DNA from 3 places in the Herbaspirillum sp. Her3 genome. Region 3 is predicted to be linked to each of the others. Evidence: predicted binding sites of a transcription regulator. Region 3 holds the regulator's gene; each other region holds the start of a gene.
What was found. Region 3 encodes LexA, which represses DNA repair genes until DNA is damaged. Its sites were predicted from a motif close to ACTGTATNNNNATACAGT; they were not measured.
Positions count from the first base shown of each region.

Region 1: the regulator LexA is predicted to act here: its motif matches at 2,134-2,151, upstream of imuA (translesion DNA synthesis-associated protein ImuA).
Region 2: the regulator LexA is predicted to act here: its motif matches at 1,803-1,820, upstream of ACVC5H_RS15960 (PA0069 family radical SAM protein).

Region 1 is NZ_CM176328.1:3,116,312-3,119,555, reverse strand. It holds gene ACVC5H_RS14195 (Y-family DNA polymerase) at 1-1,429, opposite strand, end outside; gene imuA (translesion DNA synthesis-associated protein ImuA) at 1,356-2,087, opposite strand; gene ACVC5H_RS14185 (KGG domain-containing protein) at 2,474-2,815, shown strand; gene ACVC5H_RS14180 (YoaK family protein) at 2,973-3,244, opposite strand, start outside.
Region 2 is NZ_CM176328.1:3,494,481-3,497,724, reverse strand. It holds gene ACVC5H_RS15965 (sigma-54-dependent Fis family transcriptional regulator) at 1-1,647, opposite strand, end outside; gene ACVC5H_RS15960 (PA0069 family radical SAM protein) at 1,837-3,084, shown strand; gene ACVC5H_RS15955 (leucine-rich repeat-containing protein kinase family protein) at 3,143-3,244, shown strand, end outside.
Region 3 is NZ_CM176328.1:3,320,967-3,324,210, reverse strand. It holds gene ACVC5H_RS15090 (tetratricopeptide repeat protein) at 1-1,077, opposite strand, end outside; gene lexA (transcriptional repressor LexA) at 1,263-1,922, opposite strand; gene rpsF (30S ribosomal protein S6) at 2,251-2,616, shown strand; gene priB (primosomal replication protein N) at 2,638-2,937, shown strand; gene rpsR (30S ribosomal protein S18) at 2,993-3,244, shown strand, end outside.

The DNA.
Region 1 (3,244 bases), 200 kb from region 3:
CTCGCCACTGGCGGAAGATCCAGTAATAGACGTGGCTGGCATCGCGCGCCGTGAAGTAGTCGCGTGTCAGGGGCCGGCCCTCCCACCAGCCGGCTTCGATGCGCTCGGGCGACGAAGTGAATTCCAGCGCACTCCGATAGAAGGGCTTGTGCTGCTGCACCCGCAGTGGCAAGGGTTCCTGCAGCAGCCACAGCGGGCGCGGCGGCAGCCGTGCCGGATCGCTGCTCAAGGGGGCCGGCAGGCTGGCGGCGGACTGCATCACGCTGCACCAGCGGTTGGCGATCTCGGGGCGGTGGTCGGCGCGCGGTGCGGCCTGTTGCACCTTGTCCGCGCCCAGCCGTGCCACCAGCAGCTCCAGCAGGCGCTGGTGGTCCTCGGCACTGCCGCCGGGCTCGGGAAAGAGCATCTCGCTGGCGGCCTGCTGGCTTTCCAGCTCGTCGGCGGCCAGGCCCAGGGCGATGGCCGGGGCGGGCAGTGCAGAGCGGGCCAGTTTTTCCTTGACCAGGGTGTGCAGGTGGTCTTCCTGCCAGGCCGGCACCGACAGCGCTACCTGCAATTCGGTGGGCGGTACCGCTTGGCGTCCGCGTTCATGTTCCAGCCACAGGTGCAGCTTCTTGATGGCCAGCTGGCGCGCGGCCAGCCAGCCGGCCAATTGGGCCAGCAAGCCCTGGGCATAGGCGGCCAGGATGTCGGTATGGTCGATGCGGTCCGGTAGCTCCACCCTGGCCTGGAAGGTCGGCGGCGCCACGATCCAGTCATGCACCTCGGGTGCGGCACCATAGGCGCGGTCCAGCATGGCCAGCAACGCCTGGCCGCAACGACGCTGCAATCCCGCCCGGGGCAGGCGCCGCACCTGGCCCAGCTGGCGGCAGCCCAGTCCGTGCAGCCATTCCAGATGGGTACGCGCAGCAGTGAGCAGGACCACCGGCAGGCGATCCAGATGGCGCTGCAGGGAGCCCTGGCTGAGCGTGCGCACGTAGCCGTAGCGCGCCAGCATCCAGGCCCCGGTGGCCGTGACGGCGCAGGACAGCGTGGCCGACAGGCCCAGCCGGGCGATGGTCACGCGGATCTTGCGGCACAAGGCTCGCACGCCACCGAACAGGCGCAGGCTGGCGCCGACTTCCAGCAAGACGCAGGCTTCTTCGGCCAGCCTCACCTGAGGGGTGTATTGCAGCAGGGCCAGGGCGGCCTGTTGCAGGGTGGCTTGTTCGCGGGCGGCATCGCGCTCGTGCAGATGGGCTTGCGGCGCCAGCAATTGCACGCCGCCGCGCCGCATGCCCTCATGCACGCCCAGCGCGCGCGCTGGCGTGGTCAGGGCAGCCACGCGCTCGCGCTCGATGACCACGGCCGGGGCCTCATCCAGCCAGTTCGGACGAAAGACTTCCAGCGGCAGCAGTGGCAGGTGTACTGCGATCCACAGGGGTGACATGGCGTTGCAAATTCGGTGAAGGCAGCAAAGGGAGAAACAGGCTTTGTTCGCGCAGCGGCCCGCGCCGCTTCAGAAAACCGATCTCCAGCCCGTCCCGCGCCGACTTGAGCGTCAGCCGCAGGGGCGCGGGCGAGGGTTCGCGGGCGCAAGAGAGCGGGCGCAGCATGAAGAACAGCGTCTGCCCGGCCTGGGCCGCCACATGCAGGCGCCGCAGCAGATCGTGATCGCCCTTGCGCAGGCGCGGCTGCCACATCAGCAGGACCTGGCAGCTATCAGCCCGCAAGACCTGCTCGGCGGCCCAGCAGGCATCGGCCGCATGATCGGCCTGCAACTGCAGCAGCCGCGCGGCATCCACTCCCAGGTGCGCCCAGCCGGGGGCATTGACCTGATGCGGCGCTTGCAGCAGCGCAATCCGGTGGGCGCTCGTCGGTGGACGTGCCAGCACCGGGCGCAACAGGCGCAACTCGCCGATGCCGTCCTGCGGCAGCAGCAATTCGATCAGCACTCCTGGCGGCCAGCCGCGTTCGGGCAGTTCGGCATCGAGCGCCTCGAAACCGCTGGCGACGCCGCGCGCACCGCCCCGCGCCAACTGGGAAGCCAGCCAGAGCGAAGGGTGGATGATTTCCGGACTGCGGACCGGAGAGGCGGGTGTCAACATGGCAATCAAACGGCAGGAGGGGCTAAAAACAGCAGAAAAATACGATACTGTATAAATATACAGTAATTGTTTTGGTGTGTGACAAAAACTGCCTTTATCCCTACAGGAGAGTGAAGTTTCCTTGTTGCAATATCGGAATGGAGGTTCCGGGTGAAGATTGATACCAAAAAGGAAAGCTCATCTTCATGCTTTCCTACATGTCCTACAGCTATTGCTGACATGGGCTGGGGAGCTCTTCCGATAGTGAGGTTCGGTGAGGCTTTCTACACTGCAGACGTGGACAAAGTTGGTTGCCAGCCGCGTGCTCGCGCAGAGCAGTAGGGCTTGCCGGGTGGCAAATGTCTGCTCCATCCGATCATCCGATCATCCAAGACAAGGAGTCACACATGGCAAATTCACAAAATCCGGGGAACAGCAATCGCGGCTTTGCCGCCATGGACAGGGAGAAACAGCGTCAGATTGCCAGCATGGGCGGCAAGGCTGCCCACGCCAAGGGCGCGGCCCATGAGTTCACCTCTGCCGAAGCCCGGGAAGCCGGACGCAAGGGTGGCCTGAACAGCCACGGCCGCAAGAATGCCGCTGCGGCGGCCGCAGCGCAGAATGGCAATGGCGGCAACGGCGCCGCCACCAGTGCTCAGCCGCAGATGACCCAGAGCACTCCGCAAGAGGGCAACGACGCCCCGCAGCAACCGCAGCAGTCGGACAGCACCCCGCAGCAGCAAGGCTGAGCCACCACGGCGGCCGGGCCACCTCAGGCATGGCTCAGGCGCTCCCAGGATGGTGGCTGATCGCATCAGGAACCGGGCGGTGCAAGTAGCGATAACAAGAAAACGAAAGGCGCGTTGAGCGCCTTTTTTGTTGCCTGTAGCGGTCAGACGTGTCTTTTCATGGCCGTGCCAGATCATCCATCATCGGCACCAGCGCCAGCAGGAACAGCGCGGCCGCCAGCGGCATGGTGGCCAGGAAGCCCACCAGCTTGAAACCGAGGGCGCCGGTCACTCCACCCAGGAAGAACATCAGCAGCAACGACGACAGCAGCATGAACTTGCGCCGCGCCCCCGGTACCGGATCTTCCGCCCCGGCCTCGCCGGGCTGGTGCGGCGCCAGGGTCCAGTAGCACATCTTGCCGATCTCGATGCCGATGTCGGTCACCAGGC
Region 2 (3,244 bases), 170 kb from region 3:
GGGGCCGCCTTCCTGCTCCAGGATGCGTTCGATCAGGCGGGCCAGGTCGCTGCGCTCGCGCAAGGCAGGCAGCTTCACCTGCAGGCCATTGATGCGGTAGTACAGGTCTTCGCGGAAGGTATGGCGCGCGGCCATTTCGCGTAGTGGCTGGTTGGTCGCGCAGACCAGCGCAAAGTCCACCGGGATGACGCGCTGGCTGCCCAGCGGCGTCACGGCGCGTTCCTGCAAGACGCGCAGCAGCCGGCCCTGCAGGGCCAGGGGCATGTCGCCGATCTCATCGAGGAAGAGGGTGCCACCCTGGGCCTGTGCGATCTTGCCCAGCGCACCCTTGCGGCGTGCGCCGGTGAAGGCGCCGTCTTCATAGCCGAACAGTTCGGCTTCGATCAGGTTCTCGGGAATGGCTGAACAATTGACGGCCACGAAGGGCGCTGCGCCACCACGGGTTTGCGTGGCCCGGAAGCGCGCACTCTCACGGTGGATGGCCTGGGCCAGCCATTCCTTGCCGGTGCCGGTTTCGCCGGTGATGAGGACCGGAATGTCGCGGTCGATCACCTTGCGCAACTTGGCGATGATGGCGCTCATGCGGGCATCGCCCGTGTCCAGCGCCTGCAGGCCCGCACGCGCCTGGCCGGGATGGGGGCGTGCGGCCGGTGCAGGGCGGGGAGCGGGGATCGTGTGCGGTGTGTCGATGACGGCTTCGCGCGCATTCTGGAAATGCTGGTCGCGCAACCGCAGTTCGGCCCGCCCATGGATGCGGATGCCATTGTGCAGGCACAGCTCCAGCAAGCCTGACGCGGCCTTGCGATGGTGCTCGAACAGCAGCGACAGCGGCACCCCGAAGAGGGAGGCGAAGGTATGCGATTGCAGCGCCGCCAGCGTCAGCCCGAGCTGGAACTGCGCACTGCGGTTGGCCGCCAGGAAGCGCCCGCCGGGCGTGAAGCTGACGATGCCCTCGACCAGCGTGCCGACGAATTCGGCGCGGCTGTGGAAGTGCAGGGTGATGCAATCGGGGAAGCTGCCGGCCAGCAGGTGGTTCTCGATCATCTGGGCCGACATGCGCACCAGTGCCATGGTGTGCTTGTGGAAGCTGCCGCATTCGCCGGAGACATCCAGCACGCCCAGCACCTGGCCGCGATGGTCGAAGATGGGCGCGGCCGAGCAGGTCAAAAAGCGGTTGGCGTCCAGATAGTGCTGCTGGGCATGCACGGTGGTCGGCTTCTGTTCGAACAGGGCCGTGCCGATGGCATTGGTGCCGCGCAATTGTTCGGACCAGCGACTGCCCGCACCCAGCGCCACGCGGTCGGCCTTGGCGAGGAAATCGCTGTCGCCCAGGGTGTGCAGGATGGTGCCTTCGGCGTCCGACAGGATCACCATGCTGTGGGTATTGCGGATCTGGTCGTAGAGGGTTTCCATGACCGGGCGGGCGTGGCCGGAGAGGGCCTGGTTGGCTTCCAGCGTCTGCGCCAGGTCGGCGCGCGAGAGCGAGTCCAGATCGGGCCGCTGGCCGCGCGTGATGCCGTAGGACGAGCTGCGCTGGTGCGAGCGCTCGATGGCCTGCAGATCCGGCATGCCCTCGGCACTGGCCTGCACCAGCGGCGAGGCGCCCAGCAATGCGCCGGCACCGGGCCGGTTTGCCTGGTATTGCATCCTTGTCTCCTTGGGACCTCTGGCGGTCCTTGTTCCCCCTTTATGGTCGCTTTCTTCTCTGTCAGGAAGCTGAGGGTGAACAAGCATAACCGATTAATGCGGCAGCCGGACAAATTGAAACAGCATTTGCAGCGGCCTCAAAGTGAAGGCAAAATACTGTTCATATATACAGTATTGTTGAGCTTGCCTTTGGCCTCCTTCCCCAAATTTCCGCAGGGCATTGCCCGGCCTTTTCCGGACCAGCCGGTGCCTTCCGGCGAGGATGACGCAACGCTTACGCCGGAAGCCTTCGTCCATCGCAGCCAGGTCGCCCGGAAGGGCCGGGGTGCGGTCACCAACCTGCGCGGGCGCTACGAATCGGTGGCGCGGGAAGAGTTCGACGATGGCTGGCAGGCCGTCAGCTTTCCTGCGGCGGCGGAGCTTGTGGAAGAGCTTGGAGAGGAAGACGAAGCCCCGCGCCTGAAGACCATCGTCACCGAGGAAGACGCCAGGTCCATCATCAGCCGCAACAGTTCGCCGGACTTGCCGTTTTCGCTTTCCCTCAATCCTTACCGGGGTTGTGAGCATGGCTGCATCTATTGCTTCGCGCGGCCATCACATAGCTACCTCGGCCTCTCGCCGGGGCTGGATTTCGAAAGCCGGCTGGTCGCCAAGCGCAATGCGCCCCAAGTGTTGCTGCGTGAACTCGCCAAACCGTCGTATCAGTCCGACACCATCACGGTAGGCATCAATACCGATGCCTACCAGCCCATCGAGCGCGAACGCCAACTGACCCGGCGCATCCTGCAGATCCTGCACGATTGCGAGAACCCGGTGGCGATGATTACCAAATCCTCCCTGATCGAGCGCGACATCGACCTGCTGGCGCCCATGGCTGCCAAGGGACAGGCCATCGTCGCCGTCACCATCACCACGCTCGATCCCGCCATTGCCCGCACGCTGGAGCCGCGTGCGGCCAGTCCGGCGCGGCGGCTGCGGGTGATCCGTACGTTGGCCGAGGCGGGCATCCCGGTGAGCGTATCGATTGCACCGGTGATCCCCTTCGTGACCGAGCCGGATCTGGAGCGCGTGATGGAAGCCGCCGTCGAAGCCGGCGCTCGGCAAGCGGGCTATATCGTGCTGCGCCTGCCGTGGGAAGTGAGCCCGCTGTTTCGGCAATGGTTGCAGGCGCATTTCCCCGATCGCGCGGCGCGGGTGATGAACCGCATCCAGGACATGCGCGGCGGCAAGGATTACGACGCCGATTTCGCTACCCGCATGCGCGGCACGGGTGTCTGGGCGGACCTGCTGCATCAGCGTTTCGAGAAGGCCAGCCGGCGCCTGGGGATCGATCATCGCAACCGGGCTTTTGCTACGCTGGATGCCAGTCGTTTTCGGCGGCCTGTGCTTGTACCGGCCCGAGCCACCGGCAATGATGCGCAACTCGATTTGTTCTGAATGCCTGGGGCTGTGGCTGCTAAACTCCGCGTTTTCGTCTGTTTCTTCACTTCTCTGCATGCACACCTTGGAACAACTGCGCAGCGGCGCCCTGCAAGGCATTACCCGCCTGTCTCTGTCGTGCGGCCTGCGCGAATTCCCGCGAGAAATCTTCACCCTG
Region 3 (3,244 bases):
CCGGCTCTCATGGCATTCCCAGCCCTCTTCGAATTGCCCTTTTAGCAACAGTGTCAGCGCCAGGTTGTGCTTGGCGGTCGGGTAATTGGGGCGTATTGCCAGGGCCTTGCGGAAGTTTTTGATGGCTTCTTCGTCGTCGCCATGGTCGTGCAGGATCGCACCGATGTTGTTGTAGGTCAGCGCGTGCTTCGGGTCCAGTGCCAGCGCCTGGTTGAACATGCGCATGGCATCGTCGAAGCGGTCGCCGGTGCTGAAATAGCTGGAGCCCAGCTTCACATAGCTGTTCGGGTCCTTGGGGGCGATCTCGATGACGCGCAGCAGGTGCTCGTGGGCTTCCTCGATGCGGTTCAGTTTCAGGTAGGTATCGGCGATCTTGTTGTGCGCATAGGTATCCTGCGGATCAAGCAGGATGGCGGTTTTATGGGACTCCACCGCTTCCTTGTACATTTCCATGGCGTGCAGCGCTTCGCCCAGAGCGGTATGCGAAGGCGCGAAACTGATCTGCAATTCCAGCGACTTGAGAATGGTGGCGACCGCCTCGTTGAGGCGGTTTGCCTCAATCAGCGCGCGCCCCAGGTGGGAGAGCGGGCCGGGTGCATTCGGTTCGCGCTTGACGGCATCTTCGAAATACGCGACCGAGGCTTCTGGATCGGCCTTTTCATGCAGGGCGTTGGCCAGGCCGATGCGCGCTGCCCGATTCTCGGTGTCGATCGAGATCGCCCGCTCATAGAGGGCGATCGCTTCATCTATCCGGTCCTGGTTCAGGATGGTGCCGGCCAGGTTGCTCAGGTATTCGGCATTGCCGGGGTCGGCGTCGACAGCTTTGCGCAGGTAGATTTCCGCTTCAGCGAACTGGCCCTCCTGCATGGCCACCAGGCCTCGTGCATGGTTGGCAAAGACCAGCTTGGGTGCCCGCGCGAGTACGGCCGTGCAGAGGTTCTTGGCTTCCTCGGTCTTGCGGTTGTCCAGCAGATCCAGGGATTTGCGGACATCCAGCAGATCCTGCAGGTTGGACTTGGCGGCGGCCGGGGCCGGAATGTGTTTGCCGTGCTTGTTGCTGCTCTTGCGCGTCGACATCGAAAGGGGTCCTCTTGGTTGGGCGCATCGCTGGCGCCGGGCATAGCTATCCAGCAAGGATGATATGCGCAACGCGTCACGGGCGAAGAGGTGAATAGAAAGCAAAAAACCTCCGTTTTAGACGGAGGTTCATGCAGCAACACGCAGTCGCAGGCGCCCGGTGCGGGTGGGGCGCCGGCCTGTGCTCAGTTCCAGCTGCGCAACAGTCCGACCGCCAGGCCTTCCAGTGCAAACTGATCTTCTTCCGGCTTGACGATGATGGGTTCGAATTCCGGGTTTTCGGGGAAGAGGGTGATGACGCTGCCGGTCTTCTGGTAGCGCTTGACCGTGACCTCATCGGCCAGGCGCGCCACCACGATCTGGCCATTGCGCGCCTGGTCGGCGCGGCGCACCGCCAGCAGGTCGCCATCCAGGATGCCGGCGTCGCGCATGGACATGCCGCGCACCTTGAGCAGGTAATCGGGCTTGGCCGGGAACATGGCCGGGTCGACCTGGTAGGTCTTCTCCACGTGCTCCTGGGCCAGAATGGGCGAGCCCGCTGCCACCCGGCCGATCAGTGGCAGGCTCAGCTGCATCAGGGCGGGATGGGGCAGGGCCATCTGGCGCCCCGTGCTGATGCTCGCGCCAGCGCCGGACTCGCGCAGGCGGATGCCGCGTGACGTGCCGGGAGAAATCTCGATGGCGCCCTTGCGCGCCAGTGCCTGCAGATGCTCCTCGGCGGCGTTGGCGGAGCGAAAGCCCAGCTCGGCTGCGATTTCGGCGCGCGTGGGAGGGAAGCCGGTGTTCTCGATGGCGTTCTTGATCAGGTTCAGGATCTGTTCCTGGCGCGCGGTCAGTTTGAGCATGGGGGTGGCCTTTCTCGAAGGGAAGGCTGTCTGGATGAACAGTCTGTATTTTTATACAGGTGCAATCCTTGTGTCAACGGCAACATGCATATTCCAGCGTGGAAAAGGCAAGTTTTCTTCTCTATATATAAGAGGAGGTAGATGAAGTTTCTGCCGCTTTGCCAACAATGTGCCGCTCATGGGCGGCTGGCTGTGGTCTTCTGGCCGCGCCGTAGGCTCGCCGCGATTGCTGTCGGGGCGGAAACCTAGTATGATCTCGGGTTTTCCTCTTCCCACACCCGTCTTGACGCCGGGGTGGGCGTCTTCAATAAGTCCATAAGGAGTCTACATGCGTCATTATGAAATCGTATTTATCGTCCACCCGGACCAAAGCGAGCAAGTGCCGGCGATGATCGAGCGTTACAAGGGCATTGTCACCACCCGCGGCGGCAAGGTCCACCGTGTCGAAGATTGGGGCCGTCGCCAACTGGCTTACCAGATCCAGAAGCTGGCCAAGGCTCACTACGTCTGCCTGAACATCGAAGTCGACAGCGAAACGCTGGCTGAAATCGAAACCGGCTTCAAGTTCAACGACGCCGTCCTGCGCCACCTGACCGTCAAGATGAAGAAGGCCGAAACCGGTCCTTCCCCCATCCTGAAGGCAGTGCAGAAGGAAGACGCGGCCAAGAGCCGTACCGAAGCTCCGGCAGCTTAAGCGCTGCGAACATCGCGGAGAGTGAACCAGCTTCAAGTCATCGCCAGCCTGGCAGAACGTGACGTTTTACGTTACACGCCGGCCGGTATCCCGATTGTCACTGCCAGGTTGCAGCATCAGTCGGAACAGATGGAAGCTGGGCTGAAGCGCCAGGTCGAATTCGAGATCGCGGCGCTGGCAGCAGGGGAAATCTCCGGTGCCCTCAACAGGGCGGCACTGGGTGAAGTCTTCCGGTTCACCGGCTTTTTGGCCCGCAGGAATCGCAACAGCAAGAGCGTCGTGTTTCATATCGTTGATTTTGGCCCGGTCGCGCCGGATTGAGCGGCGCAAGGTAGCCAAACAGACCTTACCCAATTTTTAGATACAGGAGCCAACCATGGCATTCGGTAAAAAGTTCGATAAAAGCAAGCTGAAAAACAAGCGTCAACAGCAAAACCCGCTGTTCAAGCGCAAGAAATTCTGCCGTTTCACCGCCGCTGGCGTTGAACAGGTCGATTACAAGGACGTGGACACCCTGAAGGACTTCGTCCAGGAAAACGGCAAGATCATGCCGGCACGCCTGACCGGTACCAAGGCCCACTACCAGCGTCAAGTTGACACCGCCATCAAGCGCGCGCGTTACCTGGCC